4 regions of the Streptomyces sp. NBC_01268 genome follow, and region 3 is predicted to be linked to each of the others. Evidence: riboswitches for the same ligand, from Rfam matches in the RefSeq annotation. Region 3 holds a riboswitch; each other region holds the start of a gene.

Region 1 (7,311 bases), 1.0 Mb from region 3:
GCGGCGGCTCGTGTCGAAGGCGTTCACCCCGCGCCGGGTGGCGGAGTTCGCGCCGCGCGTGCAGGAGCTCACGGACCGGCTCATCGACGCCTTCGTGGAGAAGGGGAGCGCGGACCTCATTCACGAGTTCGCCTTCCCGCTCCCCATCTACGCGATCTGCGACCTGCTGGGCGTGCCGAGCGAGGACCAGGACGACTTCCGGGACTGGGCCGGGATGATGATCCGGCACGGCGGCGGGCCGCGCGGCGGGGTGGCGCGCTCGGTGAAGAAGATGCGCGGCTATCTGCTCGAACTGATCCACAAGAAGCGCGAGGCCCCGGGGGACGACCTGATCTCCGGGCTCATCAAGGCCTCCGACCACGGCGAGCACCTCACCGAGAACGAGGCCGCCGCGATGGCCTTCATCCTTCTCTTCGCCGGATTCGAGACCACGGTCAACCTCATCGGCAACGGCGTGTACGCGCTGCTGCGCAACCCGGACCAGCGGGCGCGGCTCCAGGAGTCGGTCGCCGCGGGCGAGACGGGGCTGCTGGAGACGGGCGTCGAGGAGCTGCTGCGGTACGACGGGCCGGTCGAGATGGCGACCTGGCGCTTCGCCACCCAGGCGCTGACGATCGGCGGGCAGGAGATCCCGGCCGGCGACCCGGTCCTGGTGGTGCTGGCCGCCGCCGACCGCGACCCGGCGCGCTTCGACGAGCCCGACACCCTGGATCTGGCGCGGCGTGACAACCAGCATCTCGGGTACGGGCACGGCATCCACTACTGCCTGGGGGCTCCGCTGGCGCGCCTGGAGGGACAGACGGCGCTGGCGACGCTGCTGACTCGCCTGCCGGACCTGCGACTTGGGGCCGATCCGGAGGAACTGCGGTGGCGCGGTGGGCTGATCATGCGTGGCCTGCGCACGCTTCCGGTGGAGTTCAGCGCTTCCCACAAAGGGGCCCGCGACTGACGCGTGACTGACGGCACGTCAGAAATGTGATCTTCGCGTGATCTCCGCTGCATCGACTTGTGACTCACGTTCGAATGCCGCTACGTTCACCGGCATCTCAGCAGCCACGCGAAAGGCAGTCCGTATGCGCTCCGGGAACGGACGACACCGCAGACCCCGCCAGGCCCCCGCTCTCGTCGTCGCGGCGGGCGTCACCGGCTCGGCCATGGCCCTGCCGTTGCTCGCCACCGGCTCCGCCTCCGCGGCGGACGCCCCGACCTGGGACCGGGTCGCCGAATGCGAGTCGGGCGGCGCGTGGAGCGCCAACTTCGGCAACGGACTCTACGGCGGTCTCCAGTTCACCCAGGAGAGCTGGGAGCGGCACGGCGGCCTGGCGTACGCGCCGAGCCCCGACCTCGCCAGCCGGGCGCAGCAGATCGCCATCGCCGACAAGGCGCTCGCCGCGGGCGACACCCAGTGGGCCACCTGTGCGCCGATCGCCGGTCTGAAGAACGACGGCAAGAAGCCCGCTGTCTCCCCGGGGCCCGCCGTCAAGCCCAAGGCGTCCACGGGCCCGGTCGCCGAGTCCAACCGGACCGACGGTCAGCCGGCCGGCTCCGGGACGACCGCCACGACCCCGGCCACCCCCGTGACGCCGGCCACGCCGTCGGGCGGCGCCACGACCCCGCCCGTGACCCCGGCCACCCCCGACGGCTCCGCGACGCCGAGCACGCCGGTCACGCCCGGCACGCCGGACACCTCCGGCACGCCCGGCACGCCCGGCACGCCCGGCACGACGGACCCGGCTGCTCCCGGCACGGGCAAGCACCGCGGTGACGCTGCGCCGGAGGATTCGGGCAACTCGGACACCGCGCCCGAATCCGGGCGTCATGCGGCCCCGACTGACGGGTCGACGGGCGAGGGCGCCGACGGCGCGGAGTCGACGGAGAGCGCGGTCACCGGGGAGAAGTCGGACAACTCGGGCAAGGCTGACGAATACACCGTCAAGCCGGGTGACAGCCTGTCGGACATTGCGCAGGAGAACGCGCTGCCCGGCGGCTGGGCCGCCCTCTATGACGCCAACAAGAACACGGTCGGTGCGGACCCGGACCTCATCATCCCTGGTCAGAGCCTTGAGTTGAAGGCCGAATCCACCGTCGCGGCGGAGTAGTTCGCTGCTGAATGTCCGTTATGAGTAAGTGAGACATGGGTCTCTCTTGCCGAACTGGCGTGTCACGTCCGCAAAGTTTGCTCGCGTCGCCCCTCACCTGCGCAAACACCCCACTCGGGGGAGCAAGTAGGGGCGATATTTCCGGGTTGATGGTCTTTGAACTTCCACCGGGTCTATGTCTACGGTCGTGACCGCTCGCCACCGCGGGCCCCGTCGACCGGTACGCCGAATCCTGCCGCCGACCGACGGGAAGTCGTCGCGCAAGCGCCGAAGGCAGGAGCGGGGGACCCAAGGTAAGTGCCGGCCCCGGCCGTTGAGACAGACGGCCGACGATCGGCTTGGGGTGAAGCCGCGTGCAAGGACACGCGGCCGGACAACTCATCAGGTCCGAACCCGACAGCTCACCTCGTAGGCGTCGGTGAGGAGAATTCCCATGCTGTTTTCCGGTAACAAGGGCAAACACCGTCGTCCCTCCAAGGCCACCCGCGTCGCCACGCTCGTCGGCGTCACCGGTGTCGCCGTCGCCGCCCCGCTGATGGCCGCGGGCACCGCCTCGGCCGCCACCGCCTCCGAGTGGGACGCCGTCGCCGCGTGCGAGTCCGGCGGCAACTGGTCCATCAACACCGGCAACGGCTACTACGGCGGCCTTCAGTTCTCGGCCTCCACCTGGGCCGCGTACGGCGGCACCGCCTACGCCGCGACCGCCAACCAGGCGTCGAAGTCGCAGCAGATCGCCATCGCCGAGAAGGTCCTGGCCGGCCAGGGCAAGGGTGCGTGGCCGAGCTGTGGCGTGGGTCTCTCCAGCGCCTCCTACGACGGCGGCTCCGCCTCGTCGAGCTCCTCCAGCTCGTCGAGCTCCAGCTCCTCCTCGTCCTCCTCTTCCTCCTCGTCGTCGTCGAAGCGCTCCACCGAGCAGCCGACGACCCGCAGCGAGCAGCGCCAGGCGCCGAAGACCACGTCGAAGAAGACCGTCTCGAAGAAGACGGTCACCACTCCGACCGGCAAGAAGGTGAAGAAGGGCGACGGCGAGTACAAGGTCGTCGCCGGCGACACCCTCAGCAAGATCGCCCAGGCGCACGGCGTCAAGGGCGGCTGGGCCAAGCTGTTCGAGCTGAACAAGGACGTCGTCGAGAACGCCGACCTGATCTACCCGGGCCAGCAGCTCCACCTCAAGTGAGCCTGACGACCCACCCGCGGTGACCACCCCGGTCCGGAGCGCCCTTCCCCCGTGCGCTCCGGACCGGGGTTTCCCCGTTCAGACCCCTACCGATCAGTAGTCATGGGTCTTTCGTCCTCAGATGCGTGCCCTTGGGTCCTTTTTCGTCCCAGGGGGCGGGCGTCCGGCCGGCTGGAGCCCCAGAGCCGGTTAGGCTCATGTCGCAAGGCGAACGAGACCTTGCCGCATGCGTCACACCCAGCGTCACATCCCAGAAGGAGATGCTCGTGCCGTCCATCGACGTCGTCGTAGCCCGGGAAATCCTGGACTCCCGAGGCAACCCCACGGTCGAGGTCGAGGTCGGCCTCGACGACGGCAGCACCGGTCGTGCTGCCGTGCCGTCCGGTGCCTCCACCGGTGCGTTCGAGGCCCTTGAGCTCCGCGACGGTGACCCCAACCGTTACCAGGGCAAGGGTGTCGAGAAGGCCGTCCTCGCGGTCATCGAGCAGATCGGCCCGGAGCTCGTCGGCTACGACGCCACCGAGCAGCGTCTGATCGACCAGGCGATGTTCGACCTGGACGCCACCCCGGACAAGTCCTCGCTCGGCGCCAACGCCATCCTCGGCGTCTCCCTCGCCGTCGCGCACGCCGCCTCCGAGGCCTCGGACCTGCCGCTCTTCCGCTACCTCGGCGGCCCGAACGCGCACCTGCTGCCCGTTCCGATGATGAACATCCTGAACGGCGGCTCGCACGCCGACTCCAACGTGGACATCCAGGAGTTCATGATCGCGCCGATCGGCGCGGAGTCCTTCTCCGAGGCCCTGCGCTGGGGCACCGAGGTCTACCACACCCTCAAGAAGGTGCTGAAGGAGAAGGGCCTGTCCACCGGCCTCGGCGACGAGGGCGGCTTCGCCCCGAACCTGGACTCCAACCGCGCCGCGCTCGACCTCATCCTCGAGGCCATCAAGCAGGCCGGCTACGTCCCGGGCAAGGACATCGCGCTCGCGCTCGACTGCGCCGCCTCCGAGTTCTACAAGGACGGCACGTACGAGTTCGAGGGCAAGTCCCGCTCGGCCGCCGAGATGACCGAGTACTACGAGGAGCTCGTCTCCGCGTACCCGCTGGTCTCCATCGAGGACCCGCTGTTCGAGGACGACTGGGCCGGCTGGAAGGTCATCACCGACAAGCTGGGCAGCAAGGTGCAGCTGGTCGGCGACGACCTGTTCGTCACCAACCCCGAGCGCCTCGCCCGCGGCATCGAGGAGGGCTCCGCGAACGCCCTCCTGGTCAAGGTCAACCAGATCGGCTCGCTGACCGAGACCCTCGACGCCGTCGAGCTGGCCCAGCGCAGCGGCTTCAAGTGCATGATGTCGCACCGCTCCGGCGAGACCGAGGACGTCACCATCGCCGACCTGGCCGTCGCCACCAACTGCGGCCAGATCAAGACCGGCGCCCCGGCCCGCTCCGAGCGCGTCGCCAAGTACAACCAGCTGCTGCGCATCGAGGAGATCCTCGACGACGCCGCGGTGTACGCCGGCCGCAGCGCCTTCCCGCGCTTCAAGGGCTGACACCTGCTCTGATCCGTACGTCCCCGCACTCGGTCCCGTACCGTGTGCGGGGACGTGCGTGTGAAGAGGGCCGGCAGCGACAGGGGAGGCGTACGACATGGCCGTGAAGGACCGGGACCGGTTCTCGACCGCGACCCGGATCAGGCTGCTCGGCGAGCAGACCGCCGCCCGTGTCTACCGCTCCCAGACCCGCCGGCAGGCCCGCCGCTCCCGCCTCACCGGCCGCGCGGCCTTCCTCGCGCTGGTCGTGTGCTCGCTGGTGGTGGCGCTCGCCTACCCGATGCGGCAGTACGTCTCCCAGCAGGGCGAGATCGCCGACCAGCAGCGCAAGTCCGCCGAGGCGGCGCAGCGGGTCGAGGAACTGCGGGACGAGAAGGCCCGCCTCCAGGATCCCGCCTACGTGCGCCGGCTCGCCCGCGAGCACCTGCACTACCTGATGCCCGGTGAGACCGGCTTCACCGTGAACGACCCGGACGCGGAGCACCGGCCCCGCACCGACCAGGGTGCGACGGACCGCCCCTGGTACGACAACCTGTGGGACGGCGTGGACAACGCCGACCGCCACTGACCAACCCCAGGATCCACCATGGAAACGCCTCCTCCGCAGACCGAACGCACCGAGCCGACCGACGCGGACATCGCGGCGTTCGAGGACCAGCTCGGCCGGCCGCCCCGCGGCCTGCGTGCCATCGCGCACCGCTGCCCGTGCGGCAACCCGGACGTCGTCGAGACCGCTCCCCGGCTCCCCGACGGCACCCCGTTCCCCACCACGTACTACCTGACCTGCCCCCGGGCGGCCTCGGCCATCGGCACCCTGGAGGCCAACGGGGTCATGAAGGAGATGCAGGCCCGGCTCGCCACCGACCCGGAGCTCGCCGCGGCCTACCGGGCCGCGCACGAGGACTACATCGCGCGCCGCGACGCCATCGAGGTCCTGGAGGGCTTCCCGAGCGCCGGCGGCATGCCGGACCGGGTCAAGTGCCTGCACGTGCTCGTCGGCCACTCGCTCGCCGCCGGCCCGGGCGTGAACCCGTTCGGCGACGAGGCCCTCGCGATGCTGCCCGAGTGGTGGGCGAAGGGCCCGTGCGTGACGCCGTGCGCCGACGCGAAGGAGTCCGCCGAGTGACCCGGGTCGCCGGAATCGACTGCGGTACCAACTCCATCCGCCTGCTCGTCGCCGACGTGCACCCGGAGACGGGTGAGCTGATCGAGCTCGACCGGCGGATGACGATCGTCCGGCTCGGCCAGGGCGTCGACCGGACCGGCCGGCTCGCGCCCGAGGCGCTGGAGCGGACCTTCGCGGCCTGCCGGGAGTACGCGGCCGTCATCGAGGAGTTCGGGGTGGGCGCCGACCGGCTGCGCTTCGTCGCCACCTCCGCCTCCCGCGACGCCGAGAACCGCGCCGACTTCGTGAACGGGGTCGTGGCGATCCTGGGCGTCGAGCCCGAGGTCATCACCGGCGACCAGGAGGCCGAGTTCTCCTTCACCGGTGCCACCGGCGAGCTGCACGGCGCCGACCGGCGCCTGGTGGTGGACATCGGCGGCGGCTCCACCGAGTTCGTCGTCGGCAACCGGCACGTCGAGGCGGCCCGCTCGGTCGACATCGGCTGCGTCCGCCTCACCGAGCGGCATGTGCGGCACGACCCGCCGGCCGCGGAGGAGATCGCCGCGATCCGCGCCGACGTGCGGGCCGCGCTGGACCTGGCCGCCGAGACCGTGCCGATCGGCGAGGCCGAGACCCTGGTGGGCCTGGCCGGCTCGGTGACCACCGTCGCCGCCGTCGCGCTCGGGCTCCCGGAGTACGACTCCACGAAGATCCACCACGCGCGGATCTCCCGCGCGCAGGTCGACGAGGTGGTGGCCCGGCTGCTCTCCTCCACCCACGACGAGCGGGCCGCGATCCCGGTGATCCACCCCGGCCGGGTCGACGTGATCGTCGCCGGAGCGCTGGTCCTCGCCGAGATCATGGAGCGCACCGGAGCCGCCGAGGTGGTCGTCAGCGAGCACGACATCCTCGATGGGATCGCGCTATCCGTCGCATAGCGGGTGCCTATGAGGCCTGACAGGGCCCCCTGGACGACGCTCCGTCGGGAAAGTTCGTGAAGTTCTTCACAAGAGAAAGGGCCCTGATGGCGTCCGAGGAGGGCCTTTGGTCCCTTCGAGGGGCTTCTCAGGGCCCTTTCGCAGGCGCGGAGGCCACTTCGCTCGATGTTTCCTTCGTGTGAACGCACCCCGTGGTTCTGCGTTGCGTAAGGCTCTCCGGGCCAGTTCACAGGGGGTGAACAACGTCCACGGGCACCCCCTGGTTCCTTTGCTGGACCATGACCTGGGTCACGTGGGCGGCGGAGTGTAGCAGAGGACCCCGACAACCTTGTGAAGGGGCGCACGAGCAACCCCCCTGGGAGGGGTGGATACTCGGATGCATGAGCACCACGGAGCGTCCCAGGATCCTCGTAGTAGGCGGCGGGTACGTAGGCCTGTACGCAGC
Region 2 (7,311 bases), 2.6 Mb from region 3:
GAGGTCGTCGCCGCCCTCCCGCGCGACCGGCGCCTCTTCCTCTTCGTGAACGTGTCCGCCCTGCACCAGCCCAACTGGTTCCACCAGCCGGGCGCGAGCCGCGAGGCCGGTGACTCGCGGGCCACCCACGCCGCCGCCCTGGAGTACGTCGACCGGCACATCGGGCGCCTGTTCGCGGCCATGAGCAGCCGCCGCGACTGCTTCGCCGTCGTCTGCTCGGACCACGGCACCGCGTACGGGGACGACGGCTTCACCGGGCACCGGCTCGGCCACGAGAGCGTATGGAACGTGCCGTACGCACAGTTCGTCCTGCCCGGCCCGGACAGCATGGAGAACGCCGCATGACCCGCTCGACCGGGACGCCGCGCCCGTACCGCAGCTACGTCTACGCCTACCCGCACAAGACCGCGTACCGCCCGCTCCCCGAGCGGCCCCCGCTCGACGCGCTCTGGGCGGACGAGCCGAAGGACGCGCTCTCCCTCTACGCCCACATACCCTTCTGCGAGGTCCGCTGCGGCTTCTGCAACCTCTTCACCCGGATCGGCGCCCCCGACGAGCTGACGACCCGCTACCTCGACGCGCTGGACCGGCAGGCCGCGGCGGTGCGCGAGGCGCTGGGGGACGCGGGGCCGGTGCGGTTCGCCACGGCCGCGTTCGGCGGCGGGACGCCCACCTATCTGTCCGCCGCCGAGCTGGAGCGGCTCTGCGACATCGCCGAGCGACGGATGGGGGCCGACCTGCGGACGGTGCCGCTGTCCGTGGAGACCTCCCCGGCCACGGCGACCGCCGACCGGCTCGCGGTCCTCGCCGGGCGGGGCGCGACCCGGCTGAGCATCGGCGTGCAGAGCTTCGTCGAGGAGGAGGCCCGGGCCGCCGTGCGCCCGCAGCGCCGCGCCGACGTCGAGGCCGCCCTGGGACGCATCCGGGACACCGGCGTCCCGGTCCTCAACATCGACCTCATCTACGGCATCGACGGCCAGACCGAGGCGTCCTGGCGCCGCTCGCTCGACGCCGCGCTCCAGTGGCGGCCCGAGGAGCTCTACCTCTACCCGCTGTACGTCCGCCCGCTCACCGGCCTCGGCCGGCAGACCGGCGGGCAGGACGCCGACCGGGAGTGGGACGCGCAGCGGCTGCGGCTCTACCGGCACGGACGGGACCACCTCCTCGCCCACGGGTACCGACAGGTGTCGATGCGCATGTTCCGGCGCGCCGACGCGCCCGCGCTCGGCCCCGACGACCACGCCTGCCAGACCGACGGCATGATCGGCCTGGGCTGCGGCGCCCGCTCCTACACCTCGCGGCTGCACTACTCCTTCGACTACGCGGTCGGGATGCGCGAGATCCGCTCGATCATCGACACGTACACGGCGACGGCGGACTTCTCCCGGGCGGAGGTGGGCCGGCCGACCGGTCCGGACGAGGCCCGCCGCCGCCATCTGCTGCAGTCGCTGCTCCAGGCCGAGGGCATGGAGACCGCGGACTACACGGCCCGCTTCGGCGCCTCGCCCTTCGCGGACTTCCCGGCCGAGCTCGCCCGCTTCGAGGAGCTGGGCTGGCTGGACGGGGATGCTCCCGGCGGGCTGCTCCGGCTCTCCCCCGAGGGCCTCGCGTTCTCGGACGGGCTCGGCCCCGAGCTGTTCTCCCCGGCGGTGCGGGCGGCGATGGCCGCGTACGAGGCGAAGTAGCGGGGCCCGGCATGGATCTGACCCTGTTGTACCGGGGCCCCTTGGCCTCCTGCGACTACGACTGCCCGTACTGCCCGTTCGCCAAGCGCCGCGACAGCCGCGCGGCGCTGACGGCCGACCGGGCCGCCCTGGAGCGCTTCGCCGGCTGGGCGGCGGAGCGGCGGGACGACCGGCTGCGCGTCCTGTTCACCCCGTGGGGCGAGGGCCTGGTGCGCTCCTGGTACCGGCGCGCGCTGGTGGAGCTCTCCCGGCTGCCCCACGTGGAGCGGGTGGCGATCCAGACCAACCTGAGCTGCCGCACGGAGTGGCTGGACGAGGCCGACCCGGACAGCGTGGCCCTGTGGTGCACGTACCACCCGGGCCAGACCCCGTACGAGCGGTTCCTCGGCAAGTGCCACGCGCTCGCGGGGCGAGGCATCCGCTTCAGCGTGGGGATCGTCGGCCTGCCGGAGCACCTGGCCGCCGCCCGGCGGCTGCGCGCCGAGCTGCCGGCCGGCGTCTACCTGTGGGTGAACGCGGCCGAGGGCCGCACGTACACCGACGTGGAGGCCGAGGAGTGGACGCTCCTCGACCCCCTCTTCCCGTACAGCCGGCATCCGCACCGCTCGGCCGGGCTGCCGTGCCGCACCGGCGAGTCGGTCGTCTCGGTGGACGGCGACGGGACGGTGCGGCGCTGCCACTTCGTCAGGGCCGAGCTGGGCAACCTCTACGACGGGTCGTACCGGACCGCACTGCGCCCGCGGCCCTGTCCGCTCGCCGTCTGCGACTGCCACATCGGCTACGTCCACCTGGAGACGCTGCCGCTGTACGACGTGTTCGCCGGCGGCGTCCTGGAACGGATACCGGCCGGACTCCCCGCGTCCCCTAGAGGGGCATGAGGTCGGGGCGCTTGGCCTCGACGTGGTCCCCGGAGCTCTCGCCGCGCAGACGGCGTCCGATCCACGGGACCAGGTACTCCTTCGCCCAGTGGATGTCGTCCTTGCGGACCTCGAGGGTGCCGCGCGGAGCCTGCGGCGGCCACGGCTGGTCCGGGTCGGCCGGCACCGGCAGACCGAGGACCTGGGCGGCGCGCAGCGCGACCCGGGTGTGTCCCTCGGCCGACAGGTGGAGCCGGTCGTCGTCCCAGGCCCGCCGGTCCTGGACCGACTTCAGCGACCACAGGTCGAGCACCGGGCAGTCGTAGCGGTCGGCGATGCTCCGGACGTGGGCGGTGTAGGTGGCGATCTTCCCGCGCAGGTGCTTCAGGACGGGCACGTCGCGCGTGTCGAAGCCGGTCGTCACCATGACGGTGCCCACGGCGGAGGTCAGGTCGGCGACCGCGCGCTCGAAGCGCTCGGCCACGTCGTCGGGGTCGGTCCCGGGGCGGATGATGTCGTTGCCGCCGGCGCAGAAGGTCACCAGGTCGGGGGCGAGTTCCTTCGCCCGGGGGACCTGCTCCGCGACGATCTGGTCCAGAAGGCGCCCCCGCACCGCCAGGTTGGCGTAGCGGAAGGCGTCGTTCTCCGGCAGCTGGTCGGCGAGCAGGACCGCGAACCGGTCCGCCCATCCGACGTACGTCCCGTCGGGGCCGGGGTCGCCGACGCCCTCCGTGAAGCTGTCACCGATCGCCGCGTACGACCCGAATGCGTTCTTGTCTCTTGTTCTCGAATCGTCTGCCACGGGAACACATCTTTCCCTTACGGATGTGACCTACGCGACCGTAAGGAGGGGTTGACGGCGGGTGACATATGCCACCGATAAAGATTCCACCAAGCCGGAATACGCCGGAGGCCCGGCACGTGGGTGCCGGGCCTGCGGGGTGAACCCGTGGAGTTCGCGGGGTCAGCAGCCTCAGATGCTGACGCCGTGCTGGCGCAGGACGGCCAGCGGGTCGATGTCGGAGCCGTACTCCGGCCCGGTGCGCATCTCGAAGTGCAGGTGGGGTCCGGTGACGTTGCCGGTCGAACCGGAGAGGCCGATCTGCTGGCCGCCGCTGACCGTCTGGCCGGCGGAGACGGAGAGCGAGGAGAGGTGCCCGTACTGCGAGAAGGTGCCGTCGGCGTGCTGGATGACGACCTGGTTGCCGTACGCGCCGCCCCAGCCGGCCGAGTAGACGGTGCCCGGTCCGACCGCCCGGACGGTGGTCCCGGTGGAGGCGATGAAGTCGACGCCGGTGTGGTAGCCGGAGGACCACATCGAGCCGGAGGCCCGGTACGGGGTGGAGACGCCACCGCCGGCGATGGGAGTGACCCAGCCGGAGGAGGTGGTCTGGCCCGCCGAGGAAGAGGAAGAGGAGGAGGAAGAGGAGGAGGAAGAGGAGGACGAAGAAGAAGAGGAGGACGAGGACGCGGAGGACGACGAGGCCGTCGAGGTGGCGGCGGCCGAGGAGCGCTCGCTGTCGCGGGAGGCGCGGGTGTCGTCGCCGGTGCTCTTCGCGCTGCGCTCGGCCTTCGGCGCGTGGGCCTTGGCGGTGCCCTTGGCGCCGAGGGTGAGCTTCATGCCGGGGAGGATCAGCGAGGGGTCCTCGCCGACGACCTGGCGGTTGTCGCGGTAGAGCTTCTGCCAGCCGCCGGCCAGGTGGTGCTCGCCGGCGATCTTGGACAGGTAGTCGCCGCGGACGACGGTGTACGCCTTGGGGGCGGCGGCGGGCTTGGCGGCCGGCGCCTGGGCGGGGGCCGCGGCGGCGACGGCCTGCGGGGCCTTCGCGGTCGGGGCGGCCTGCTCGGCGGCGTGTGCGCCGGTCGCGCCGATGAGCGGCAGGGCGACGACGGCGCCACCGGTGCCTGCGGCGACGAACCCGCGGGTGATCGGGTTGACCTTGGGACGGCGGTGCTTACCCTTCGCGGGCATGGCGAATTCCTCTCCGTCGCCTGCGAGGTGAGCTGTCGGGTTCGGACTGGAGATGTCCGGCAGCGCTTGCGCGCGGCTTCACCCCGAGCCGTCCTTCTTCGAGGGATCGGCGAACTACCTGGGTCCCCCGCTCCTGCCTTGTACGGGTGGTGTGCGGATTCCGGGCGGCGGCAGGATTAGGCGGTCCGTCCGGATTGAGCGCGACGCTAGACGAGGCGGGTGGGCGTGAACAAGCCACTGATTTCCCGACAGTGACTCAGGCGCGATTTCCGGCCGGAATTACGGTCACCCTCCGTGGATGACGGTCCCTCGATTTCCCTTTCCGGAAGGGAATTTGGAAAAGACGATCAGGCACGGTCCGTCACGTCTATGACGCTGCTCACGCGCCGAATGCCATCTCCCCCGGTATCAGGGCGCGTTACCCCTAAGGGTTCAATTCGGACAGAACACCCATTACAGCCCGAGGGGGTGCGGCCGGGGCCCCTCACCTGGATGATTGCCCCAGGAACCGATCTCGAGACCAGGAGCATCCGTGACGCAGACGACGACCGAGCCCGAGCTGACCGGCGTACGCAACTTCCGCGACCTCGGCGGGCTGCCGACGGTGGACGGACGGAGCGTGCGCGCCGGACGCCTCTTCCGCAGCGGTCACCTGGCGCACGCCACGGCGGAGGACGCGACGTTTCTCGCCACCCTTGCCCTGCACACCGTCTTCGACTTCCGCAACGAGGCCGACCGGCGCATGGAGGGGGCGGACGTGGAGCTGCCCGGCGTGCGGAACGTGAACATACCGCTCAACGACCCGGCCGACGGCAAGGAGTTCTGGAAGCTGGTGCGTTCGGGCGACCTGGCGCAGCTGCGCGAGATCCTGGGCGACGGCAAGGCCGCGGCCCGGATGTCCGATTCGTACCAGAAGATGATTGTGGAGCGGACGGCCGAGCACAGCCGCGTCCTGCACGCCATGGCCGAGGAGAGCGTGCCGGCCCTGATGCACTGCGCCGCCGGCAAGGACCGCGCCGGTCTGTCCATCGCGATCACGCTGCTCGCCGTCGGCGTCGAGCGCGAGGCGATCGAGGCGGACTACGTGAAGTCGAACGAGCCGCACCGCCGGTACAAGGTGCAGCGCAGCTCCACCGCCGAGGGCGCCATGTCGCCCGAGGTGATGGAGCTGCTGAGCCCGCTCTTCGACGCGCGGGTGGAGTATCTGCGGGCCGCCTTCGCGACCATCGAGGAGACCTGGGGTTCGGTCGACGCCTACCTGGCGGAGGGGCTGCGGCTCGCCCCTCAGACCCGGGAGCGGCTGCGCGAGCGGCTGCTCGTCGAGGCGTAGCCTCCGCGCTCCCTACTGGCCGCCGCCCATCGCGAACAGCAGGTAGAGGAAGCCGGCGAAGAGGTGCCCGGCGATCAGGTAGGCGAAGAGGCGGAGCACCAGCCCCTTCGGGAACTTGCCGTTGCCACGCTCTTCGCCGGTGTCCGGTACGGAGTTCTGGGACATGTCGGTCCTTTCCACGGTCGGGGGACTCGGAGGGTCAGCGCCGGTGCGGGGTCCCGTCGCCGAGGCACAGCTCGGCGACGGGACTCTGCATCAGGGTGTGGACGAAGAGCAGCTCGGCCCCGGCGCGGGTGGCGGCGCCGATCCGGTGCGGGGTGAGCGAGTCGAAGTGCGCGCTGTCCCCGGGATCGAGGACGTGCACCGTGTCGCCGAGGGCGAGCCGCACGCGGCCCTCCAGGACGTGGATCCACTCCTCGCCGGGGTGGACCCGCACGATGTCGGCGCGGGTGGCGTAGGGCACGTGCACGCGCAGGCACTGCAGGGCGCGCCCGGCGCCGCCGGCCTGGCGGTAGATCCAGCCGTCGGCCTCGACCGGTTCGGAGCGCCCGGCCCGGACGACCGGGTCGTGCTCGGGCGGCGTCTCGCCCAGGAGCTCGGAGACCGTCGTACCGTAGATGCGGGACAGGGCCAGCAGCATCGGCAGCGAGGGCTGTCGGTTACCCGTCTCCAGGCGGGACAGGTGGGCCGGCGAGAGTCCGGCCCGCTGGGCGGCCGCCTCCAGGGTGAGCCCCCGGCGGCGGCGCAGGGCCCGCAGCTGCGGAGCGACGTCCGGCAGGACGTCGGGCGCGGCGGGGGCGGCAGGGTCCGGGGAGGATTCCCCGGGGACGTGGTCCATGCGTCCATTCCGCCAGGTTCATGCCTCTGAGGCAAGTTTCTTGCCCCAGAGGCAAAAGACCGGAGTCCCGGCCGTACCCGGCACGGTCAGCGTTGCGCGACCGCCTGCTTGACCAGCGTCTTCCCGAAGTCCCACATCAGTCCGCCGCCGCCGTGGGCGTCGTCCATCACCGCCGTGAAGGCGGTCACGAAGCGGTCCACGTCCGCCTCGTCGATGACCAGCGGCGGGATCAACTTGATCACTTCCAGATGGTCGCCCGACACCTGGGTGAGGATCCGGTGCCGCTGGAGCAGCGGCACCACGACCATCTGCGCGAAGAGACCCTTGCGGGCCGCCTGCAGCATCGTCCAGCGGCTGCGCAGCCCCAGGGAGGACGGGCGCCCGAACTCGATGCCGATCATCAGCCCGCGGCCCCGGACCTCCTTCAGCAGCTCGTAGCGCGGCACGAGCTCCCGCAGCCGGGCGGAGAGCAGGCCGCCGATCCGCCGGACGTGGGCGACGGTGCCCTCGGCCTCCATGACCGAGAGCACCGCGAGCCCGGCGGCCATGGCCTGCGCGTTCGCCCCGAAGCTGGCCGAGTGGACCAGGACCCGGTCCATCGACGAGTAGACCTTCTTGAAGATCCAGTC
Region 3 (7,311 bases):
GGATCATCATGTCGCCGTTCGCCCACCCGCTGTTCACCTCGCTCACCGGCCTCGGCTTCGGCTTCGCCGCCGCCCTGGCGCCCGGCGCCCGGTTCCGCCGCACCCGGCTGGTGCTGTTCCCGCTCGCCGGCCTCGTGCTCGGCATGGGCATGCACGCCCTGTGGAACGGTTCGGCGTCCTTCCACCCGCTGGCGTTCCTCGCGGTGTACGGGATGTTCATGGTCCCGGTCTTCGCCCTGCTGACCTGGCTCGCGATATGGAGCCGGCAGAAGGAGCTGCGCACGATATCCGGCGAGCTCCCGGCCTACGCGACGGCCGGGTGGCTCGCGCACGACGAACCGCTCGCGCTCTCCTCGATGCGGGCCCGCGCGCTGGCCCGCGGCTTCGCCGCCCGTACGTACGGGAAGCCGGCCGCGCAGGCCGTCGGCGAGTACGAGGCCTTCGCCACCACCCTGGCCTTCCTGCGCCACCGGGCCGGACGCGGCCAGGCGGCCCCGGACTTCGCGGCCCGCGAGCAGGAGCTGCTGCACCACCTGTGGCAGCGCAGGCAGGTGGCCTCGCCCGCGCTCACCCACGCCGCGCGGGCCACGGGCCGGGTCTGGGCGCCGCCGCAGTACCTGGACTACGGCGGCTACAACCCGTACCGCAGCTAGTACGGCAGCCGGCGGGGCGGACGGACCGGACGCGGTGCCCGGCGGGCGGGAGCGCGGATCAGACCGCCGAGGCCTCGTCCAGCGCCGCCAGCTCGGTCGCCGTCAGCTCCAGTTCGGCGACCGCGACGAGGGCGGGCAGCTGCTCGACCGTGCGGGCCGAGGCGATCGGGGCGACGACGGTGGGGCGGGAGGCGAGCCAGGCCAGGGCGACGGTGGCGGGCTCGGCGTCGTGGGCCTCGGCGACCGCGTCGAGCGCGGCGAGCACCTTCTGGCCCCGCTCGGTCTCCAGGTGCTTGGCCGCCCCTTCGGCGCGGACGCTGGCGACGGTGGTGCCCGGGCGGTACTTGCCGGTGAGGAAGCCCGAGGCGAGCCCGAAGTACGGCACGGCGGCGAGGCCGGCCTGCTCGGCGGTCTCCAGGAGGGCGCCCTCGTAGGTCTCGCGGGAGACCAGGTTGTAGTGCGGCTGGAGGGCGACGTAGCGGGCGAGCCCCTCGGCCTCGGCGAAGTCGAGGGAGGCGCGCAGCCGCTCCGGGGAGATGTTGGAGGCGGCGACGGCACGGACCTTGCCGTCCTTCACCAGCTGGTCGAGCGCGGTGACGATCTCCTCGACGGGCACGGACTCGTCGTCGAAGTGCGTGTAGTAGAGGTCGATGTAGTCGGTGCCGAGGCGGCGCAGCGACTCCTCGGCGGCGCCCTTGATGGTGGTCGCGCTCAGGCCCTTGTAGCGGGGGTGGGCGCCGACCTTGGTCGCCACGAGGACGTCGGCGCGCTTGCCGCGGGAGGCGAGCCAGCGGCCGATGACGGTCTCGGACTCGCCGCCCTCGTGGCCCTCGGCCCACGCGGAGTAGAGGTCGGCGGTGTCGACGAAGTTGCCGCCCGCGGCGGTGTACGCGTCGAGGACGGCGAAGGACTGCGCCTCGTCGGCGCTCCAGCCGAAGACGTTGCCGCCGAGGGCGAGCGGGAAGACGTGCAGGTCGGAGGAGCCCAGCTTGCGGAGAGAAGTCATGAGGTGGTCAACCCCCCGCGTGGCCGGGCCTATTCCGCTTCCGCGGGTGACGTCCGGCCGGACGTCAGAGGCTGAGGCCCTTCGAGCGCAGCCAGCCCGCCGGGTCGATGCCGCCGCCGGACGGGGTGTGGACCTCCAGGTGGAGGTGGGGGCCGGTGACGTTGCCGGTGGCGCCGACCCGGCCGATGGTGTCGGCGGTGCCGACGGACTGGCCCGCGCCGACCGTCATCGAGGACAGGTGGCAGTACCAGACCTCGGTGCCGTCCTCGAGCTCCAGGACGATCCGGTAGCCGTACGCGCCGGACCAGCCGGCCGACTTCACGGTGCCGCTGTGGACGGCCTTGACCGGGGTGCCGGTGGGCGCGGCGAAGTCCAGGCCGGTGTGGTAGCCGGAGGACCACATCGAGCCGGCCTCGCCGTAGGTGGAGGTCAGCGTGTACGAGGAGGTGGGCAGCGAGTAGCTGGCGGCCAGCTTGGCCAGGCGCTCGGCCTCGGCCTTCGCCGCGGCTTCCGCCTCGGCCTTCTTCTTCGCCTCGGCCGCCGCCTTCTCCGCCGCCTCTGCCTTGGCCGCGGCCTCCGTCGCCGCCTTCTCGGCGGCGGCCTTCTGCGCCGCCTCCTTCTCGGCGGTGTCGGCGGCGGCCTGCTGCTGCTCGGCCTGCTGGAGGATGCGGGCGCGCAGCGCCTCGCCGGCGTCGGCGGTCTGCTGCTTGGTCCCCGCGGGCGCGGCGGCGGAGGTGCTGTCCGCGGGCGCGGTGTAGGTGAGGGCGGTGAGCGGCTGCGCGTTGTTCGTGACCTGGGCGCTGTCGCCGGAGCTCTTGTCCTTGCCGCCGATCAGGTCGCCGATGCCGGGGAGTTCGGAGGCGTCGGGCAGGTCGAGGTCCGGCAGGGCGATGGCGACCGGGGGCTTCTCCTGCGCGGTGGCCAGGCCGCCCGCGCCGACGGCGGCGATGACGCCGACACCGAGGACGGTGGAGGAGCGGGCGAAGTTGGAGCGCTGCTTGACGACCCGGTGCCGGCCGCCGGAGCGGTTCTGGGCCCGCAGCGAGTCCTCGGTGGGGTTCCATTCCTCCCCGCCCGTGCCCGCGGCACCGTGAGTGCCGAATGAGTCGAAGGGGGCTTCGGGAGCAGGGGTGTTGGACGCCACGGAGGCGCTCTCCTTTCCTTCCTTCTCGCCTACCGGGTTAGCTGACGGGTTCGGAGCAGGAAGGTCTCCTACGGGTGTGCCGCACGGGTGCGACGTGGCCCGATTCACCCCAAGTGGTGGTTCCCCGGTTCCCTTGCGGGATTCGGCGCGCGCGCACGGTGCCGTCTCTTGCGACGGCTGTGACGACCGCGCTGCGTTATCGAACGTTAATAGACACGGCCTCCCGATTCCAAGCCGTCCCCCTTGATCATTAGCTGGATTGAGAGGGAATGGCCCGAGTTGACCCCTGGTCAGGCAGGATCCGCGTCACATCGGGAATCTGACGTTGTATCAATTGTTATCGGAGCGACACCCCTCGACTACGTCCCGTCACCACCCTCGGGAGGCGCCCCTGAAGGCCCCCCGGGAAGCCCCCCGGGAGACGTCTCCGCGGCCCCCTCCGGCGGCACCACCGGCATCGTCCGTCGCCGCTCCGGCTGTCCCGCCGCCGGGCGGCTCACCGCGAGCAGCGCCATGTCGTCGTTCGAGCCCCCGCCGGTGTGCCGCCGCACATCCGCCACCAGCGCGTCCAGCAGCTCCTCCGGGCCGGGGAAGAGCCGCCCCGCGAGCCGCTCCGCCGGATCGTAGAAGACCCCGCGCCCGTCCCGTGCCTCCGAGAGACCGTCCGTGTAGAGCAGCAGCGTCGCGCCCGCCGGGTACGGCGTCTCGTCGGCCCGGTCGGGCCACACCGCCAACTCCCCCATCCCCAGCGGCAGCGCGGCCTCGGTCGGCTGCAGCCGGTCGAGCCCGCCGTCCCCGTACAGCAGCAGCGGCTCCGGATGCCCCCGGTTCACGACCCGCACGACACCGCCGCCACCGTCCGCGCGCGGGATCTCCGCGAGGACCGCCGTCGTGAACCCCTCGAAGGCGTCGAGCCCGTCCCGCCGCGTGCCCTCCCGGTCCAGCGCCCGCTCCAGCCGCTGCGCCACGCCCTCCAGCGTCGGCTCCAGTTCGGCCGCCTCCCGGAAGGCGCCGATGACCACGGCGACGGCCTCCACCGCGTCCAGCCCCTTGCCCCGCACGTCGCCGACGACCAGCCGCACCCCGTAGGGGGTGTCCTGGACGGCGAACAGGTCGCCGCCGATGAACGCGTCGGCCTGCGCCGCCTCGTACCGGGCCGCGATCTGCAGCCCGCCGATCCGCTCGGCGGGCGTCGGCAGCACCGCCTTCTGCGCCGTCGCCGCGATCACCCGCGCCGACGCGAGCCGCTCGCCGCTGCGCCGCACCACCCGGTTGATCAGCATGGCGAGCGCCGCGACGGTGAGGACGGTCAGCGTCTCGGTGAGCGAGGAGACACGACTGACCGTGCCGTTGTACACGTGCAGGCCGATGCTCGCGAGCACGGCGGCGACGCCCGTCAGGAACGTCGTCAACGTGGAGAAGAAGGGGGCGGCGATCAGCGGCGCCGCCGAGAACAGCGGCGCCGCGGTGTACTCGGGCGGAGTCGCCAGGTCGAAGCAGACACCGCCCACGATGATCAGCGGGGGAAGGGCGCGGATGAAGCGACGGGCGACGGGAAACGGCCCCCGTCCCCCGTCACCGCCCGCACCACCGGCCCCGCCGGGAGGCCCGTGCCGCACCGCTGCTCGCGCCACCTCTGCTCTCCCGCCTGGACCTGGGCCCGCCCGGCCCCGGGCCCGCCTGGAGCACCGGGCCCGGCCCGAGGGCGACGGGAGGACCCGCGCCCTCCCCAGGGTGAGGTCAGCCGGTGCCCGTCGGCGACTCCCGCGCGGCCGACTGGCGTACGGCCGGCCGGACGGCGAGCCGCCCGCCCCGGGACAGCGCCGCCATCGCCGCCGCGCAGCCCAGACCGACCGCGCACAGCGTCAGCCAGGGCACCGACGACCAGCCGGTGAGGTCGAGCAGGGCTCCCGTGCCCAGGTTCCCCAGGGTGATGCCGATCCCGCAGACGGTGTTGTAGAGCCCGTAGTGGGTGGCGACCCAGCGGCCCTCGGCGAGGGCGACCACGGTGTCCATCTCGTACGGGTAGAGCACCGCGTTCGCCGCCGCCAGGAGCGCCGCGCACAGCAGCAGCCCCGGCAGCGAACGGCCGCCGCCCAGCAGCGCCGGCGGCAGGAACGCCACGCCCATCAGCCCGAGCCCGAGCACCAGACACCGCTCCCGGCTGAGCCGCCGCTTGCACCAGGCGGTGATCCGCAGCTGCCCGACGAGCGCCACCACCGCCGACACCACGAACAGCGCCGTCGTCACCGCCGTGCTGTCCGCGGCGAGCGGCAGCGCCAGATAGACCTGGAACGACAGCACGTACGAACCGGTCATCGCCAGCGAGAACAGCCAGAACACCCGGTTGGCGAGCACCGTCCCGAACTGCCCCCGCTCCCGCCCGTCCCCCGCGGGCAGCTCCTTCCGCACGGGCAGGTGCCGCAGCTGTACGAGGGTGAGCCCGGCGAACAGCACCGCGGCCACCACGCACGTCAGCCGGAACGACACCCCGGTCAGCGCCACCCCGACGAGCGGCCCGAGCAGGATGCCCGCCTGGTAGTAGGTGTTGAACAGCGCGAAGGCCTCCACGCGCCGCTCCCCCGCCTCCACCGCCAGATAGGCCCGCACCGCGGGGTTGAACAGCGCCCCCGCCAGGCCGGTCGCCAGCGAGGCGGCGATCAGCATCGGCAGCGACTGCGCGAAGGCGAGCGCCCCGAAGCCGGCCGTCCGCAGCGCGCACCCGGCGACGATCAGCGGCTTGAAGCCGAGCCGGTCGGCGAGCGCGCCGCCGACGAGGAACATGCCCTGCTGGGACAGGTTCCGCGCGCCGAGCACGAGCCCGACCGCCCAGGCCGCCATCCCGAGGCCGTCGGCCAGGTGGGCGGCCAGGTACGGCATCAGCATGTAGAAGCCGAGGTTGATGGTGAGCTGGTTCAGGAAGAGCAGCCGCACGGCCGGGTCGAAGGTGCGGCTCTGCTTCCAGATCCCGCCCGGGGGCGGCGCGGTCGTCGTGCTCAACGGACCCGCTCCGCCCGGTCCAGCACCCGGCGGGTCCAGCCACGGACCGGCTCGCCCTCGGCGTACCCGGCGGGGTCCTCCCGTACGGGGCCGTCGAGCAGCCCGTGCGCCGCGCAGAACTCGTCGTTGAAGACGGTGTCGAAGTAGCGCTGCGGCCCGTCGGGGAAGACCGCCGCGATCCGGGTGCCGCGCGGCCGGGTGCGGGCCAGCCAGCCCGCGACCAGCGCGACCGCACCCACGCTCCAGCCGCCGGTGGCGAACTGCCGGGACGCGAGCCGCCGGGCGGCCCGTACCGCCTCCGCGGGACCCACCCAGTGGATCTCGTCGAAGGCGGCGTGGTCGACGTTGCCCGGGTGGATGGAGGAGCCGAGCCCGCGCATCAGGCGCTCGCCGGCCGGGAGGCCGAAGACGGTGGAGTCGATGGAGTCCACCCCGACGAGTTCGAGGGCGGGGCTGGTGGTGGCGCGCAGCGCGCGGGAGATGCCGGCCGAGTGGCCTCCGGTGCCGACCGCGCAGACCAGCACGTCGACCCGGTCCAGCTGCTCGCCGAGCTCGGCGGCGAGCCCGCCGTAGGCCTGCGGGTTGTCGGGGTTGCCGTACTGGTTGGGCCACCAGGCCCCGTCGAGGGCGATCAGCAGTTCGGCGACCCGGTCCATCCGGGCCTGCTGCCAGCCGCCGTCCGGGCTGGGCTCGGGCACGACGTGCACGTGGGCGCCGTGGGCGGTGAGCATCCGCTCGACGATCGGTTCGAGGCCGGGGTCGGTGACGACGTGGACGGGGTGCCCGTGCAGGATCCCGGCGAGCGCGAGCCCGAGCCCGAGGGTGCCGGAGGTGGACTCGACGATGGGGGCGCCCGGCCGCAGCTCCCCGCGGCGGCGGGCCTGCTCGACCATGTGGAGGGCGGCGCGGTCCTTGATGCCGCCGAAGTTGAAGCCTTCCAGCTTGGCCCAGTACCCGTCGTCCATCCACAGGACGGGGGTGTTGCCGACGGTCTGCCGGGCCACGGAGATCAGGTGGGCGGGATTGCTCATGGGGGGTAGCGTCCTTGGGGTGGGGCAGCCCCGGCGTCCGGGGCGTGCGGAAGGAACGAGGTCGCTTAGGTGCGCGACCCGGCTCAGTTCCGGTCCACCCCGAGGGCGATCAGCAGCCGGCCCGGCTCGGGTCCGGGCCCGGCCCGGCCACGGACACAGCGCGTGTGCGGGGCCTCGGGGAACACCTCGTCGTACGCGAGGACGGCGCCCGCGGCGTCCGGCGCCGGGAACTGCGCACCGGCGGACTGCGCGGGCAGGTGCGCGTCGAAGGACCACCCCTCCCCGGACCGCTCGCAGCCGTGCGGGAACCCGGGGACGGAGAAGGCGGCGGTGCCACCGGAGGCCACCGCGCGGGGGACCACCGCACCCGAGGCCACCGCCCCGACGGCCGTCGCCTCACCGGCGGGCACCGCACCCGACGTCACCGCCCCGGGCGCCGCCAGCGCGTGCCCGTGCGCGCCGTGGCAGACGCCCGCG
Region 4 (7,311 bases), 3.8 Mb from region 3:
GGGAAAAGGGGCACACGCGGACTCCGCGGGCGAAGACCGACCAAAGACGTTCGAGGCGAGGCGGACCGATGGCAGCTGGTGGTGACGGGCGGCAGGGGGGCTGGTTCGGGCCGGGCCCGGGCGAGCGGCCCACCGCGGCGCAGGCACCCGCGGCAGGGCGGGCGGCCGTGCCGGACGACGCGCCCGACGCGGTGTTGCTGCGCCGGACGATGGCCGAGATCGAACCGATCGCGGACAAGGTCACCTCGTACTTCTACGCCCTGCTCTTCCTCCGCCACCCCGACCTGCGGGCCCTCTTCCCGGCGGCGATGGACGCCCAGCGCGACCGGCTCTTCAAGGCGCTGCTCACGGCCGCCACGCACGCCGAGGACACCGCCACCCTCACCGCGTACCTGACCGGGCTCGGCCGCGGCCACCGGAAGTACGGCACGCTGCCCGAGCACTACCCGGCCGTCGGCGAGTGCCTGATCGGCGCCCTCGCGCAGCACGCCCCGCACAGCTGGGGCCCGCGGACCGAGGCGGCCTGGGTGGGCGCGTACACCGCCATCTCCCAGATCATGATCGACGCGGCCGCCCAGGACGAGCTCCGGGCCCCCGCCTGGTGGCAGGCGGAGGTGGTCGCCCACGAGCCGCGCACCGCCGACGTCGCCGTCGTCACGGTCCGCCCCGACCAGCCGTACCCCTTCCGCGCCGGGCAGTACACCGCCCTGGAGACACCCTGGTGGCCACGGGTCTGGCGGCACTACTCCTTCGCCTCCGCGCCCCGCTCCGACGGCCTGCTCTCCTTCCACGTGAAGGCCGTGCCCGCGGGCTGGGTGTCGAACGCGCTCGTGCACCGCGCCCGGCCCGGGGACGTCCTGCGGCTCGGCGGCCCCAGCGGCTCGATGACCGTCGACCACCACACCGACAACGGACTGCTGTGCCTCGGTGGCGGTACGGGCATCGCCCCCATCAAGGCGCTGGTCGAGGACGTCGCCCAGCACGGCAGGCGCCGCTCCGTCGACGTGTTCTACGGCGCCCGCAGCAACGACGACCTGTACGACATCGAGACCATGCTGCGGTTGCAGCAGTCGCACCCCTGGCTCTCCGTGCGCCCGGTCGTCGACACCGGTCCCGGCTCGGCCCTGTCCGGGGGCCTGTCCGGAGCCGTGCGCGAGTTCGGCCCGTGGCACACGTACGAGGCGTACCTCTCCGGCCCGCCCGGCATGATCCGCCGCGGTGTCGACACCCTCGTGGGCATCGGCATCCCCACCCACCGCATACGGCACGACTCCATCGAAGAACTGGTCGGGGCGAGGAATTGAGCACCTTCGAGCACACCGGTCCGCGGTCGGCGACCCCGCCGCGCACCGTCCGCCCGGGAAGCGACGGCGAGCACCTGGTCCAGCGGCGCACGGGCACCACCGAGCGCGCCGACCGGTTCTACGCCGAGCAGGTCCTCGACCGGCTCAACCCCCGGATGCGGGAGTTCGTGGCCCGCCAGGAGATGTTCTTCCTGGCCACCGCCGACCGGCACGGGGCCTGCGACAACACCTTCCGGGCTGGCCCGGCCGGCTTCCTCCACGTCCTGGACGAGGTGCGGCTCGCCTACCCCGAGTACCGGGGGAACGGGGTGCAGGCCAGCCTCGGCAACATCGAGGAGAACCCGCACGTCGGCCTCCTGATGGTGGACTTCCTCCGGGACCGCGTCGGGCTCCACGTGAACGGCACGGCCCGGGTCGTGGCCGACGACGAGATGCGCGCCGGCCACCCCGGACTCACGGTCGACCCGGTGCCGGGGCGGCGCGCGCTGAGCTGGGTGGAGATCACCGTGGAGGAGGCGTACATCCACTGCGCCAAGCACATCCCGCACCTCCAGAAGGTGCCGCGGCACGGCCAGGGCCGGGCGTGGGGCACCGACGACGTCCGGCGCAAGGGCGGCGACTTCTTCGGCGCCGCGGCGGACGCGCCGGAACGGGGACCGTTCCTCCCGCCGCCCCGCGCGGGCGCGGAGACGTGGCGGGCGGAGGCCGAGCGGGTGCTGGAGCGGGCGGAGCGGCGGCGCCACGCGTCCGAGGGGTTCAGCGGCTGGTTCAGCAGGGGTGTCGAAAGCCGGATTCCCTAATCCCTCAAATCAATCGGATCCGGACATGTCCGATTAAAGGGTGGCCGGTGATCTGAGTCACGGTCGGACGTTCTCGCGGAACGCTGTCGTGGCGTCACGCGTCAGCGTCCGGCAACCAGTTGGGGAAATGGATCACAGAGCGCCGATTGATCCTTTTCCGCCCCATAAAAGATCTGCTTGCTTTTGCGAATCAGGCCCTTGTTCTCGCTGTTCTCCTTCGCCTACGGTCACCCGCAATCCGGACGGAACGCCGAATCCTGCCGCCGCCCGGGCACCGCACTCACCCACTCGTACGGCAGGAGCGGGGGACCCAGGTTCGCCGCCGTCCCGGTCTCCGGGGCGGCTCGGGGTGCAGCCGCGCGCAGCGCGGCCGGGCAGCTCCTGCCCGAACCCGACAGCTCACCTCGCAGGCGAAGGAGAGGAATTCGCCATGCGTGGACCCGGGAAGCACCGCCGCCCCAAGAACACCCCGCTCGCCCGCGGACTGGCCGTCGTCGGCATCACCGGCAGCGCCGCACTCGTCCTGCCGCTCGCCGGGGCCACCGGCGCGGCGGCCGAGACCCCGAGGGCCCCGCAGGCGGTGCACGCCGTCGCATTCGTCGCAATCGAAAAGGCGGCGGTCGGGACGGCGAAGGCGAGCGGCCCCGTCCGCTATTCCGTGGTCGCCGGCGACTCGCTCTCGAAGATCGCCCGGAAGCACCACGTGAGCGGCGGCTGGAAGACGATCTACCGCGACAACCGCGCCGCCGTCGGCGCGGACCCGGGCCTCATCCGCCCCGGTCTGCGACTCACCATCGACACCAAGAACGCCAAGGGTGCCGGGAGCGCGGCGCGTCCGGCGGTGGCGCGTACGGCAGCCGCGACCGGCGCCGCCGCCGCGCGTCCGGCGGTCTCGCACCCGTCGTCCGCCGCGTCGCCCGCCGTGGTCCAGGCCGCGGTCTCGTCGGCGGCCTCGGCCGTCTCGTACTCGAACGACCTGGACGGCTGGATCCGCGAGTCCCTCGACATCATGGCCAGGAACGGCATCCCGGGCAGCTACGACGGCATCTACCGCAACGTCATGCGCGAGTCCTCGGGCAACCCGCTGGCCATCAACAACTGGGACTCCAACGCCCTCGCCGGCACGCCGTCCAAGGGCCTGCTCCAGGTGATCGAGCCCACCTTCCAGGCCTACCACGTGGCCGGCACGGCCTTCGACCTCTACGACCCGGTGGCCAACATCACGGCCGCCTGCAACTACGCGGCCGCCCGCTACGGCTCGATCGACAACGTCAACGGCGCCTACTGACGGGGCCGGGCGGCCTCCGGGTCGGAGTCTCCGCCGAGGTGGCCTCGATCCCACGGCCGCACCGCCGACGGCTTCGGGACGTGCGGCGACGTCGCCGGTGAGCGCCTGTGGACCGCGTCCCAGAAGCTCACCGGCGTCCGTCACGCCTCACCGGTCGGCCAGACGCCTGCGCCTCGCCCGCCGTTCAGGCGAGGAACTCCCGGTCGCGGGCCACCACGACGCCGCCGTGCACGACCAGGTCCCGGCGCGGCATGTCCACCACGACCTGGGGCAGGCACTCGCCCCGTACGAGGACGAAGTCGGCCGGCGCGCCGGGCCGGAGGTCGGCGTGCGGCAGGCCCATGACGTCCGCACCGCCGTTCGCGGCGACGCCGTAGCAGTCGGTCAGCTCGTCGTCGAGGCGGACGTCCGTGACCCAGCCGAGCAGGTGGGCGCGGTGCATCATGTCCGCGTTGCCGAACGGGCTCCAGGAGTCCCGCACGCCGTCGGATCCGAGGCCGACCCGTACGCCGTGCTCGCGCAGCCGGGCGATCGGCAGGACCAGCGAGTCGGAGGGGGCGACGGTCGTGAGGGCGATGTCCTGGGCGCCCAGATCGGCGGCGATCGCGCCCAGGTCGCGGTCGGACAGGGCGGGCAGGCAGAAGACGTGGCTGACGGTGACCTTGCCCGAGAGGGAGAGGGCGCGGGTGCGGTCGATGATGCCGCGCATGGCCTTGATCCCCTTCTCGCCGCGGTCGTGCAGGTGGATGTCCACGCCGACGCCGTGGCGGTCCGCGATGCCGAAGACCAGGTCGAGCTGCTCCTCGAGGGCCTGGTCGAAGCCGATGGGGTCGATGCCGCCGATCATGTCCACGAGTCCCTCGCGGGCCGCGTCCTCCAGCAGCTTCGCCGTCCCCGGGGTCCGGATCACACCGTGCTGGGGGAACGCGACGATCTGGACGTCGAGCGCGTGCCGAAGCCGCGCCCGCGCGTCGGCGACGCCCTGCACTCCGGCCAGGCCGTACGCCGGGGCCACGTCGGCGTGGGCGCGCATCGCCCGGGTGCCGCGGGCGACGGCGTGGGACATCAGCCCGTACGCGCGCTCGGCGACCGGCCGGCGCTGGCTGCGGAACAGCTCCACGTCCTGCGCGACGTAGTCGGCGATGCCGCTCGCCGGGCGCCGCGACACCCAGGAGCCGCCCCAGGTCGTCTTGTCGGGATGGATGTGCGCGTCCACCAGCGACGGAAGCGCGATCCGGCCCCCGCCGTCGACGACCTTCGCCCCGTGCGGTGCGGGGCGGCCCGAGACGCGCCCGTCGACGACCACGAGGTCCGTCGGCTTCGCCGCGCCGAAGACGCGCACGTTGCGGAAGACCACCGTCCTGTCGCGCTGCCGGCCGGCAGCGGCGCCGGTGGCCGCCACTGCTTCGACGGGGGCGGCCGTCGCGGGGGCGGCGGCGCCCGCGGTGGCCGTCGTTCCGGCCAGGGCGGCGGCGCCCGCCAGCATCGTGCGACGGGAGAGCGCGGGGGAGGGGGAGGACGGCTGCATGGGGACTCCTTGAGGAGGGGGCCAACGGCTCCCCGTTTTTGTATACCAATCAAGGTGCACCGAACAAGGGAAGGGCATCAGGGGCGGGGAATCGCCAGATGGAAGCCGATCCTGAAGGCATCGCCAAGGGGGAGCTGGAGTCGGGCCTCGCTTTTGGTATACAAATTCTCTCAGGCGTCGCCGAAGAGGGAGCGCAGGGCGACCGCCCGGCTGTCCCGCACGTGCAGCAGCGTGCTGGCCCCCGCCGCCTCCGCGTCCCCCGCGGCGATGTGCCGGAACATCTCGGCGTGCTGGGCCCGCATGTGGGCGGGCTCCTCGCGGAGCCCGAAGAGCAGGCGCAACTGCCAGCTCAACTGCTCCATCATGCGCGCGAGCAGCGGATTGCCGGCCATGGCGACGACGCCCTCGTGGAACGCCGTGTGCGCGGCGACCTCCCGCGTCCCCTCGGCCTCGGCCGCCGCCGACTCGGCCTGGTGGAGCGTCGCCTCCAGCGCGGTCAGCCCCGCGGGGTCACCCGCCGCCGCGACCCGGGCCGCGAGCCGCGAGGCCTGGACCGCCAGGGGCTCCCACACCTCGTACAGATGCTCCACGTCGGTGCGCTCCAGGCGCCGTACGCGCACCCCGCTGTGCGGGAGCAGTTCGAGCAGGCCCTCGGCGACGAGCGCACGCAGCGCCTCGCGGACGGGTACGCGCGACATGCCGAGCTCCTCGGCGACCTCCCGCTCGACGAGCCGCGCGCCCTGTTCGTACCGCCGGTCGACGATGCGCTGCAGGACGGCCTCGCGGGCCCGCGCTCCGAGCGGGCCCGATCCGGCCTCCTTGGCCGTCGCCCCGGCCCTGCTGCTGTCCGCCACCTTGTCCGACCTCTTCCGTCCTCGCGCCGGGACCACCCGGGCCCGCCGCGCCGAGGATACGACGGGCGGGCCCGGCCGGACGGATCAGACGGCCGCGGGTTCGGCCGTCTGATCGGCGGCGGGCGCGGGCGCCGCCGTGGCGCGGGGGCCCTGGGCGGCGCGCAGGCCGAACCGCGCGATGACGGCGACGAGGGCGAAGGCCGTCGCCCCGATCCAGAAGGTGAGGGTGAAGCCGGACTCCGCGGGCAGCGGCGGGACACCCGCCGGCAGGTGCTCCAGGGTCTTCGAGGCCAGGATCGTGGTGACGACGGCGCTGCCGATCGCACTGCCGGTGGAGCGGGAGATGGAGTTGATGCCGTTGGCGATGCCGCTCTGGTGGTGCGGGACGCTCGCCATGATGACGGCGGGCATCGCCGCGTAGCCGAAGCTGACGGCCGCGCCGACGATCACGCCGGCGCCGATCACCGAGACGGTGTGGCCGTGGTCCAGGGCCAGCCAGCCGAAGCCGACGGCGCCGAGCGCCGCGGCCAGGACCAGCGCCGTACGGGGCCCGCGGTGGCGGACCAGCTGGCCGCCGACCGGGGAGGCGAGCAGCGACACGATCGCGCCGGGCAGCAGGAACTGCACGGAGGCGCGCAGGATCGACGCGTCGAACCCGTACCCGGTGAGCGCCTGGGGCATCTGGACGAGGTACGAGACGCCCAGGAAGTTCGCGAACATGCCGAAGCCGACGAGGATGCCGGCCAGGTTGGCCATGAGCACCGGCCGGTGCACGAACATGCGCATGTCGACGAGGGGCTCGCGGACCTTCAGCTCGATCAGGACCCAGACACCGGTCATGACGGCCGCGCCCGCGAAGCTGCCCAGTGTGCGGCCGGAGGTCCAGCCCCACTCGTGCCCCTGCGAGATGGGCAGCAGGAGGAGCAGCAGGGTGGCGCCGAGGGCCAGCGCGCCGAGGAAGTCGGTGCGGCCACCGGTCTTGTGGCGGGTCGCGGGGACCAGGAAGAGGACGGCGAGCAGGGCCAGCGCGGCGAAGCCGGTCGCCATCCAGAAGGCGCTGCGGTAGTCGGCGTCCGGGCCGGAGGTCAGCAGGCCGGTGGCGACGAGCGCGAGGCCGCTGCCGAAGGCGAGGGTGCCGCTGACCAGCGACATCGCGCCGGGCAGCTTCTGCGGCCGGACCTCCTCGCGCAGGACGGACAGCGCGAGCGGGAAGATCGCCGTCGCCGCGCCCTGGAGCACGCGGCCCAGGATCAGCAGGGGCAGCGAGGTCGCCAGGGCGGCGACGACGGAGCCGACGACCATGACGCCGAGCACCGCCACGAGGGTGGGCTTCTTGCCGTGCTGGTCGCCGAAGCGGCCGAGCAGCGGCGTGAACACGGCGGCGGAGAGCAGCGTGGCGGTGGTCACCCAGCTCACCTCGGCCGTGGAGACGCCCAGGTCGGCACGGATCAGGCCGAGGATCGGGACCGGCAGGGTCTGCATCATCGACACGACCATGGCGGCCAGGCTCAGGGCGAAGACGATGACGGTCTCGCGT

Evidence for each region. A riboswitch is a leader RNA that binds a small molecule or an ion and turns the genes downstream of it on or off. The one in region 3 is predicted to bind cyclic di-AMP.
Region 1: linked by a shared signal. The riboswitch ahead of OG309_RS14705 (transglycosylase family protein) and the one ahead of OG309_RS19410 (M23 family metallopeptidase) in region 3 are both predicted to bind cyclic di-AMP.
Region 2: linked by a shared signal. The riboswitch ahead of OG309_RS31420 (M23 family metallopeptidase) and the one ahead of OG309_RS19410 (M23 family metallopeptidase) in region 3 are both predicted to bind cyclic di-AMP.
Region 4: linked by a shared signal. The riboswitch ahead of OG309_RS02465 (LysM peptidoglycan-binding domain-containing protein) and the one ahead of OG309_RS19410 (M23 family metallopeptidase) in region 3 are both predicted to bind cyclic di-AMP.

Annotation. Positions count from the first base shown of each region.
Region 1 is NZ_CP108454.1:3,331,253-3,338,563, reverse strand. It holds gene OG309_RS14715 (cytochrome P450 family protein) at 1-949, shown strand, start outside; gene OG309_RS14710 (transglycosylase family protein) at 1,074-2,099, shown strand; cyclic di-AMP (ydaO/yuaA leader) riboswitch at 2,355-2,529, shown strand; gene OG309_RS14705 (transglycosylase family protein) at 2,533-3,276, shown strand; gene eno (phosphopyruvate hydratase) at 3,537-4,823, shown strand; gene OG309_RS14695 (FtsB family cell division protein) at 4,921-5,391, shown strand; gene OG309_RS14690 (DUF501 domain-containing protein) at 5,410-5,949, shown strand; gene OG309_RS14685 (Ppx/GppA phosphatase family protein) at 5,946-6,866, shown strand; gene OG309_RS14680 (NAD(P)/FAD-dependent oxidoreductase) at 7,247-7,311, shown strand, end outside.
Region 2 is NZ_CP108454.1:6,968,054-6,975,364, reverse strand. It holds gene OG309_RS31440 (STM4013/SEN3800 family hydrolase) at 1-345, shown strand, start outside; gene OG309_RS31435 (STM4012 family radical SAM protein) at 342-1,685, shown strand; gene OG309_RS31430 (STM4011 family radical SAM protein) at 1,697-2,563, shown strand; gene OG309_RS31425 (SGNH/GDSL hydrolase family protein) at 2,550-3,344, opposite strand; gene OG309_RS31420 (M23 family metallopeptidase) at 3,516-4,514, opposite strand; cyclic di-AMP (ydaO/yuaA leader) riboswitch at 4,519-4,673, opposite strand; gene OG309_RS31415 (tyrosine-protein phosphatase) at 5,047-5,844, shown strand; gene OG309_RS31410 (DUF6126 family protein) at 5,857-6,009, opposite strand; gene OG309_RS31405 (helix-turn-helix domain-containing protein) at 6,044-6,682, opposite strand; gene OG309_RS31400 (aspartate aminotransferase family protein) at 6,769-7,311, opposite strand, start outside.
Region 3 is NZ_CP108454.1:4,339,446-4,346,756, reverse strand. It holds gene OG309_RS19420 (PrsW family intramembrane metalloprotease) at 1-653, shown strand, start outside; gene OG309_RS19415 (aldo/keto reductase) at 712-1,659, opposite strand; gene OG309_RS19410 (M23 family metallopeptidase) at 1,724-2,803, opposite strand; cyclic di-AMP (ydaO/yuaA leader) riboswitch at 2,816-2,961, opposite strand; gene OG309_RS19405 (PP2C family protein-serine/threonine phosphatase) at 3,163-4,437, opposite strand; gene OG309_RS19400 (MFS transporter) at 4,544-5,803, opposite strand; gene OG309_RS19395 (PLP-dependent cysteine synthase family protein) at 5,800-6,834, opposite strand; gene OG309_RS19390 (hypothetical protein) at 6,918-7,311, opposite strand, start outside.
Region 4 is NZ_CP108454.1:568,532-575,842, reverse strand. It holds gene OG309_RS02475 (globin domain-containing protein) at 69-1,304, shown strand; gene OG309_RS02470 (pyridoxamine 5'-phosphate oxidase family protein) at 1,301-2,104, shown strand; cyclic di-AMP (ydaO/yuaA leader) riboswitch at 2,376-2,530, shown strand; gene OG309_RS02465 (LysM peptidoglycan-binding domain-containing protein) at 2,535-3,392, shown strand; gene OG309_RS02460 (amidohydrolase) at 3,577-4,920, opposite strand; gene OG309_RS02455 (GntR family transcriptional regulator) at 5,091-5,774, opposite strand; gene OG309_RS02450 (MFS transporter) at 5,859-7,311, opposite strand, start outside.